2 regions of the Streptomyces sp. NPDC005955 genome follow, and region 2 is predicted to be linked to the other one. Evidence: riboswitches for the same ligand, from Rfam matches in the RefSeq annotation. Region 2 holds a riboswitch; the other holds the start of a gene.

Region 1 (3,922 bases), on a different contig from region 2:
CTGCCGGGCGAGCCGCACGTCCACCAGCCGTTCGAGCTCCCCCTCCGGAAGGCCCACCACCGAGGCCCGGGTCACCGCCCGTGCGTAGCCGGGGGTCTGGAGCAGCCCCGGCACCACCACGGTCTCCAGGGTGCGCACCCGGTTCGCCTGCTCCTCCAGACAGATGAAGTCCCGGTAGGCGGGCGGCAGCAACTGCCGGTAGTCGTGCCACCAGCGGTGGCCGGACGCGCCGTCCGGTTCGGCGAGCGCGAGCAGCAGGTCCCGCAGCGACGCGTCGTCGACCCGGTAGAGGTCGAGGAGGAGCCGCACGTCATCGGCCTTCACGCCGCTGCGCGCGGTCTCGATCCGGCTCACCTTCGACTGGTTCCAGCCCGCTCGCCGCGCGGCCTCCCCGCTGGTGAGGTCCGCATCGAGGCGCAACCGGCGCAGCTCGGAGCCGAGTTTGCGGCGGCGCACGGCGGGGCGGTGCTGCATGGCCGACTCCTTCCGGCCGGGGGTGGCCCACCGCCAGACGGTAGAGGATGCCGCGACGATGGGGGGCGCGAGCGGCGTGCGGAGGTGGCGAAGGGGCGTACTGCCGGACTTGCCGCCCGGCGCGGAAGAGTTCACCGCTTCGAGCGACAGATATATGCACATCCTCGTGGATCGGCCCCCGTGACCGGCGCGCAGATGGCAGGCTGGCCGCAGCACCAGTCCGGGACCGTCCGCGAACCATCCGCCTCACGCCGGAGTCCGGTCCCGGTGGGAAAGGGACGACGTCGCCATGGCAGACCATCAGGAAGCATCCGTAACCCTGCCGAGCGAGCCCGCTTCGGTCCCCGTCGCGCGTGCCTACGTGAGTGACGTCCTCGCGGACTGGGGCCTCCCCGCCGATACGGGGGTGACCGACACGGTCCGACTGATCGTGTCGGAGTTGGCGACCAACGCGATCCAGCACACCCTCGGTCAGTCGCCCACGTTCACCGTCGACGTGGAACTGCTCAGGGACGAGCAACTGCGCGTCGGGGTCACCGACAGCCATCCACGCCACCCCCAGCGCCTCCCGGCGGCCGTCCAGCAGGACAACGGCCGGGGCATGGCCATCATCCGCTCGCTCACCGTCGAACACGGGGGTCGGCTGTCCGTCAGTCCCACCCCCGAGGGCGGCAAGACGGTGTGGATCGCGCTGCCCGTGCAGCGGTGGTGGCGCTCGCCCCGGGCTGACCGTCCCGCCCAGCGCTGAGGTGCGGGGGCGTGCGCAACGACGAGAACCGGTCAGGGCGGGCCGTCACTGCCCGGTCCCGGACTCCCTCCCCGAGCCCCCGGGGTCCCGTCCGGATTCCGTCCGTCGCCCTCCCCCGGGGCCCGTGCGGCCGAGCGGCGGTTCAGACGCCGCAGCACCTGCCAGGGCAGGACGACCCACAGCCCCGCGCACACCGCCAGGGTGCCCGCGGCGGCGAGGACGCCCCCGGCGCGGCCCACGGCCACGTCCACCGCGAGCAGCACCGATCCGGTGAGCGCCAGGGACAACGCCCCCAGTCCGAGTTCGGTGAGCCGGGAGGACACCCACACGATGTCGGGCTTGGCGCCCCGTCGGAACAGGTAGCGGTGGATCGCCGCGGGGGCCGTGAACAGGGCCGCGGCGAGGACCGCCAGGCACAGGGAGACCACGTACGTGCTGCGCTGCACGAGGTCGAGGGACGGGAAGCGGGGCGTGAACGCGAGGGTCAGCAGGAAGGCGAAGAGGATCTGCACACCGGTCTGGGTGACGCGGAGTTCCTGGAGGAGTTCCCCGAAGTTCCGGTTGGCCCGCTGCACCGAGCTCTCCGCGGGGGGACGCTCGGACCGGTCATCAGTCATGTGTCATGGGTAACCGGTCCGGGGCGCTTCAGCGGGGACCGAAAGGGTGGGGAACGCACACGCCCCGTTCCCCACCCCGTCAGACGGTCAGCACACGGGTCCCCGTGCGCCCCGCTCAGTTCGTCGCATCGCTCACCGCACCCGTCCGTACTTGACGCTCTTGGTCCAGATCTTCGTGAGCCGTACCACGTCGCCGGTTTTCGGGGAGTGCCACATCTTGCCGCCGCCGGCGTAGATGCCGACGTGGTAGACGTTGCTGCCCGAGTAGAAGAAGACCAGGTCTCCCTTGCTGCGGTTGCTCGCCTTCACGCGCTTGGTCTTGTTGTACTGGCCCGCAGCCGTACGGGGCAGGCTCTTGCCCGCCTTCTTGTACGAGTACAGCGTGAGTCCGGAGCAGTCGAATCTGCTCGGCCCGGTCGCGCCGTACCGGTAGGGAGCGCCCTTCTTCGAGGCGGCCACCTTGAGTGCCTTGGTCGCGGACGTCGCGGCGGACGCCTCTGAGGCGGCGCCGGGAGCCACTATGCCGCCGCCCACGGCGACGAGCGTCAGAGCCGAGGCCGTTCCGGCCCTGGTCAGCAGCGACGGGACACGATTGAGCGCAGTCATTGCGCAACCCTTCGTCAGCCGCCTGTGAAGGATGACCTGTCGGGTTCGGGCAGGCGAAGATGCCCGGCCGCTCACGCGGCTTCACCCCAAGGGCCCGCCCGGATCTCTCCGGCGGCCCGTCTTGCTCGGGTCCTCCACTCCTGCCGATCCACTCCTGTCGACCTGGCGTCCGGGCGGCGGCAGGACTCGGCGTCCGCCCGGACCGCCCCGCCGCTGTGGCGGGGGCTTGTCGTCGGAAGGGATCTTCACGCATGAACACCCGAAAAACCGAACGTTACCGCTGGTTTGTGAGTCTCCTCACCCCTGACCCGTTCAGGTGGACAGTCCTCCGAGCGGGCGGAGCCGCGGACATCGGACGACGTCTGTACCAGCGGTGAAACGTCGTTTGCTAAGGATCGGGTAGACATATGAAGCAAGTCGGAACCCCATGGATGTCTACCCTTTAATACGCTGATCGGGGGTACCTCGTCCGGGTCGTTTCAGGTGACTTCCGGACGCCGGGTCAGTTGCCGTCCGGTGGCACCCCGACGCGCGCCGCCCGTCGTACGCCGTCCAGGGTGCGCAGCGCACGGGCCAGCGTGTCGGCGTGCACCTGGCTCTCGCCGCGCTGGTGCATCAGCGCCAGCGCGTCCCGCAGCTCCACGGCCTTGCCGACGAGCGCCTGCGCGGCGCGCAAGCCTCGATAGGTGTCGTCGGCGCGCGCGGGGTTGATCCGGCCGAGCAGGTCCACGGCTTCCAGGTACCGGTCGATGAGTTCCCCTTCGGCACGGGTCAGCGCCGGCAGCGGGGGCAGGTCGGGAACCACCGTCGCCTACCGGGTGGCCGGCACCGCAGGGGTGCCCTTGCGGTTCGGCACGATCCGGTCGACCAGTCCGTACTCCAGGGCCCGGGGCGCATCGAGGAACAGGTCGCGCTCGATGTCCGCGGCCACCCGCTCGCGCGGCTGCCCGGTGTGCCGGGTCAGCAGTTCCTCCAGCAGGTCGCGGGTGCGCTGGAGCTCGTCGGCCCGGGCCGCCAGGTCGTCGGCCCGGCCCCGGACGGGTTCGGCCAGCGAGGGCTGATGGAGCATCACCCGCGCCCCGGGCAGGGCGAGTCGCTTGCCCGGCGTGCCCGCCGCCAGGAGGACGGCCGCCGCGGAGGCGGCCTGTCCCAGGCAGATCGTCTCCACGTCGCAGGTGATGAAGCGCATCGTGTCGTAGATCGCGGTCATGGCCGTGAACGAGCCGCCGGGCGAGTTGAGGTACAGCGAGACGTCCCGGTCGGGCGCCGCGTGTTCCAGGTGCATCAGTTGGGCCGTCACGTCGTTCGCCGCGGCGTCGTCGATGGGGGTGCCCAGCATCACGATCCGCTCGTCCAGCAGCTTTCCGTACGGGTCGAGCGTGCGCGGGCCCCAGGAGGTCCGCTCGGTGAACTGGGGCAGGACGTGGCGGGCCGCCGATCGGAGGGTCACGACGATCGTCTCCTTCGAGAAAAAATG
Region 2 (3,922 bases):
TGACCATGGACTTCCACCCCCAGCCGCAGCCCGGTGACGCCCGCCCCTGGGCCTTCCCTGAGCCCGCCCGCCAGACGCTGGGCAACGGCCTGACCGTGCTGCGCTGCGACCGCCCCGGACAGCAGGTCGTCGCCGTGGAGGTGCTGCTGGACAGCCCGCTGGACGTCGAGCCGGCCGGCCTCGACGGGGTCGCCACCATCATGGCGCGGGCGTTCTCCGAGGGCACCGACAAGCACACGGCCGAGGAGTTCGCCGCCGAGCTGGAGCGCTGCGGCGCCACCCTCGACGCGCACGCCGACCACCCCTGTGTCCGGATCTCCCTCGAAGTGCCCGCCTCCCGGCTGCCGAAGGCCCTCGGGCTGCTCGCCGACGCCCTGCGCGCGCCGGCCTTCGCCGACAGCGAGATCGAGCGCCTGGTCCGCAACCGGTTGGACGAGATCCCGCACGAGACGGCCAACCCCGGCCGGCGCGCGGCCAAGGAGCTGTACAAGCAGCTGTTCCCCGCCGACGTCCGGATGTCCCGCCCGCGCCAGGGCTCCGAGGAGACCGTCGCGGCGATCGACTCGGCCGCCGTGCGCGCCCTCTACGAGAAGAACGTGCGGCCCGCCACGGCGACCGCCGTCATCGTGGGCGACTTCACCGGCGTCGACGTCGACGCGGTCCTCGCGGACACCCTGGGGGCCTGGACGGGCGGTCCGGCGACCCCGCGCCTGGTGCCCCCGGTGACCGCCGACGACAGCGGCCGGGTCGTCATCGTGGACCGCCCGGGTGCGGTCCAGACCCAGGTGCTGATCGGCCGTCTCGGGGCCGACCGGCACGACCGGGTGTGGCCGGCGCAGGTCCTCGGCACCTACTGCCTGGGCGGCACGCTCACCTCGCGGCTGGACCGCGTGCTGCGCGAGGAGAAGGGCTACACGTACGGCGTGCGGGCCTTCGCCCAGGTGCTGCGGTCGACGGCGAACGGCACGGGCGCGGCGCTGCTCGGCATCTCCGGTTCCGTCGACACGGCGTCGACCGGGCCCGCGCTGGAGGACTTGTGGAAGGTCCTGCGCACGCTCGCCGGCGAGGGGCTGACGGACGCCGAACGGGACGTCGCGGTGCAGAACCTGGTGGGCGTCGCCCCGCTGAAGTACGAGACGGCCGGGGCCGTCGCGGGCACCCTCGCCGACCAGGTCGAGCAGGAACTCCCCGACGACTACCAGGGGCTGCTGTACCAGCGGCTCGCCGCCACCGGCACCGTGGAGGCCACGGCGGCCGTCGTGAACGCCTTCCCGGTGGAGCGTCTGGTGACGGTGCTGGTCGGCGACGCGACGCAGATCGAGGAGCCGGTGAAGGCGCTGGGCATCGGCGCGGTCACGGTCGTCTCCGGCTAGTGACGACCGCGGTGGGTGCCGTTCCGTCGTCCGACGGGACGGCACCTCCGTGCGTCCGGCCGGCGTTTCACGCACCGTCAGTGCGGCGCCCCCGGGCGCCGGGGCCGGATGTCCCGAAAGCGCCGGACGTTGCGGTCCGCGGTGTGGCGTGCGCAACAAAACCGCCGATCCGTTTGTCGTAGGAATGATCTCCGGCTTAGCGTCAGGTCGACTGCCCGTCGTGCGGTACGCCGCAGCCGCGGCACCGGACAGTCATCGCCGAGTCCCCCGTACGGCGCGAGCCAGGGGAGCCGGGGACCCAACCGTCCCTGGGGTGAATCGGACGCCCGTCGCCACGCGGAGGGGGTCCGTAGGAGACCTTCCTGCTCCGAACCCGTCAGCTAACCCGGTAGGCGAGAAGGAAGGAAAGGACCACCCACTTCATGGCGTTCACCCGCGCCACCGGGAAGCACCGTCGTCCGACGCGCATGTCGCGCACCACCGCCAACGTCGCGGGCGTCGCCACGCTGACCACCACCGGTGTCATCGGCACCCTCGCCTCCCCCGCGCTGGCCGTCGACGAGCCCTCCCCCCTGGAGGACACGGGGCTCACCAAGACGATCTCCATCGGGGACGCCGTCGCCGACGAGATCGACACCCAGGCCGCGGTGCAGCAGATCGCCGCCGACGAGGCCGCCGCCCTGAAGCTCGTCGAGGCGGAGACCAAGCAGCGCCTCGCCGAGCAGAAGCGCCGGGCCGAGGCCGAGGCCGCCAAGGAGCGCGAGGCCGAGGAGCGGGCGGCCCGCGAGGCCGAGCGCAAGCGCCTGACGACGTACGTCAGCCCCGTCGCCGGTGGCCACGTCTCCACCTCCTACGGCGCGGGCGGCAGCATCTGGTCCTCCGGTACGCACACCGGCATCGACTTCCACGCCGGCACCGGCACCCCGATCCAGTCCGTCGGCTACGGCACCGTGGTCGAGGCCGGCTGGGGCGGTGCCTACGGCTACAACGTCGTCATCAAGATGCACGACGGCACCTACACCCAGTACGCGCACCTGTCGTCCGTGGCCGTCACCGCGGGCCAGTCGGTCACCGCGGGCCAGCAGATCGGCCTCGCCGGTGCCACCGGCAACGTGACCGGGGCGCACCTGCACTTCGAGGCGCGGGCGAGCGCCGAGTACGGCTCCGACCTCGACCCCGTCGCCTATCTGCGCGCGCACGGCGTGTCCCTCTGAGCCTCCGCCCCCCAGGACGGCACCACCGAAAGCCCCGGCCCCGGCCGGGGCTTTCGTCGTTCCCGGACCGCGGGCGCCGTACCGGCCGAGCACCCCGTGGCCCGGTGGCCGGCGGGTAATCCCCGTCCGGAAATTCCAGAGAACGGTGAAGGACGGTCGGAAATTCCGGCGAGCTGCAATAGAGTCACCGAATCAATGTCGATCGACCGCGATTCGCGGGCACGGAAGCGGAGGTCCCCCCATGCGCATTCCCGCCCATTCGGTGTGCACGGCCATTCGGGACGACATCGTCAGCGGTGCGCTGGAGCGTGGGAGCCGACTCACCGAAGACGTGCTCGCCCGCCGCTACGGCGTCTCCCGCGTCCCGGTGCGCGAGGCGTTGCGCACGCTGGAGGCCGAGGGGTTCGTGGTCACCCGCAGACATGCGGGCGCCTGCGTCGCCGAGCCGACCGACCGGGAGGCGGCGGACCTGCTCGACGTGCGACGGCTGCTGGAGCCCCTGGGGGCGTCCCGCGCGGCCGAACGGCGCACGGACGCCCATCTGAAGGTGCTGCGCGGACTGGTGCGCCTGGGTCAGGAGCGGGCGGGGAACGGGACCGGGGACGAGTTGCGCGCCCTGGGCAGCTGGTTCCACGAGACGCTGATCCAGGCGTGCGCCAGCCACGGGCTGATCGCCATGCTCACCCAGGTGCGGCACAAGACCGCCTGGATGTACACGGTCGAGCCCGCTCAGCGGCCCGCCGAGGAGTGGGCGGAGCGCGGCGCGATCGTCGACGCGGTGGCCCGGCGCGACGCGGAGCGGGCCGGCAGGCTGATGGCCGCGCACACGGAGCGCGGGATCGCGGCCCACCGCCGCAAGGCCGCGCGTCGCCCGGATCCGCTCCGGCGCTCGGGGACGTCGAAACATCCCGTCAACACGGGAAGCGTCGTCCCGTAACAAAGGGCCGCGACGATGTGACCGTCGATCACCGGCGCCGCGCTTGGCGAAAGAATTCGCCGGAATACGTCGCGTCGTGGTGTCATTTGTTTCGCGCGGCGATCGCGCCGAGATAGCGCGGGGAATTTCGGGAATGCATCCCCGAATGTGCGGCGCGGACATTCACTGGTTTCGCGGGTGTCCCTCGAATTCGACGGACACCCACGCGCGGACCGGGGTCAGACCGTTTCGGGAAGCTGTTCCAGGCCCTCGGCCACCAGCTTGGCCAGTCGGTCCAGGGCCGCGTCCGCGCCCTCCGCCTCGGAGGCGAGGACGACTTCCTCACCGCCGTGCGCACCGAGCCCGAGGACCGCCAGCATCGAGGCGGCGTTGACCGGGGCGGCGTCGCCCTTGGCGAT

What was found. Region 2 has a riboswitch for cyclic di-AMP ahead of ACFYOU_RS15915 (peptidoglycan DD-metalloendopeptidase family protein). Riboswitches for the same ligand answer to the same signal wherever they lie in the genome.
Positions count from the first base shown of each region.
Region 1: another riboswitch for cyclic di-AMP. It lies ahead of ACFYOU_RS27735 (C40 family peptidase); the one in region 2 lies ahead of ACFYOU_RS15915 (peptidoglycan DD-metalloendopeptidase family protein).

Region 1 covers NZ_JBIAIF010000014.1:116,269-120,190, forward strand. The annotation lists gene ACFYOU_RS27720 (Scr1 family TA system antitoxin-like transcriptional regulator) at 1-474, opposite strand, end outside; gene ACFYOU_RS27725 (ATP-binding protein) at 764-1,222, shown strand; gene ACFYOU_RS27730 (DUF6328 family protein) at 1,255-1,839, opposite strand; gene ACFYOU_RS27735 (C40 family peptidase) at 1,972-2,445, opposite strand; cyclic di-AMP (ydaO/yuaA leader) riboswitch at 2,450-2,647, opposite strand; gene ACFYOU_RS27740 (hypothetical protein) at 2,948-3,250, opposite strand; gene ACFYOU_RS27745 (ATP-dependent Clp protease proteolytic subunit) at 3,257-3,895, opposite strand.
Region 2 covers NZ_JBIAIF010000005.1:369,460-373,381, reverse strand. The annotation lists gene ACFYOU_RS15920 (M16 family metallopeptidase) at 6-1,373, shown strand; cyclic di-AMP (ydaO/yuaA leader) riboswitch at 1,620-1,782, shown strand; gene ACFYOU_RS15915 (peptidoglycan DD-metalloendopeptidase family protein) at 1,796-2,587, shown strand; gene ACFYOU_RS15910 (FCD domain-containing protein) at 2,829-3,524, shown strand; gene ACFYOU_RS15905 (HPr family phosphocarrier protein) at 3,743-3,922, opposite strand, start outside.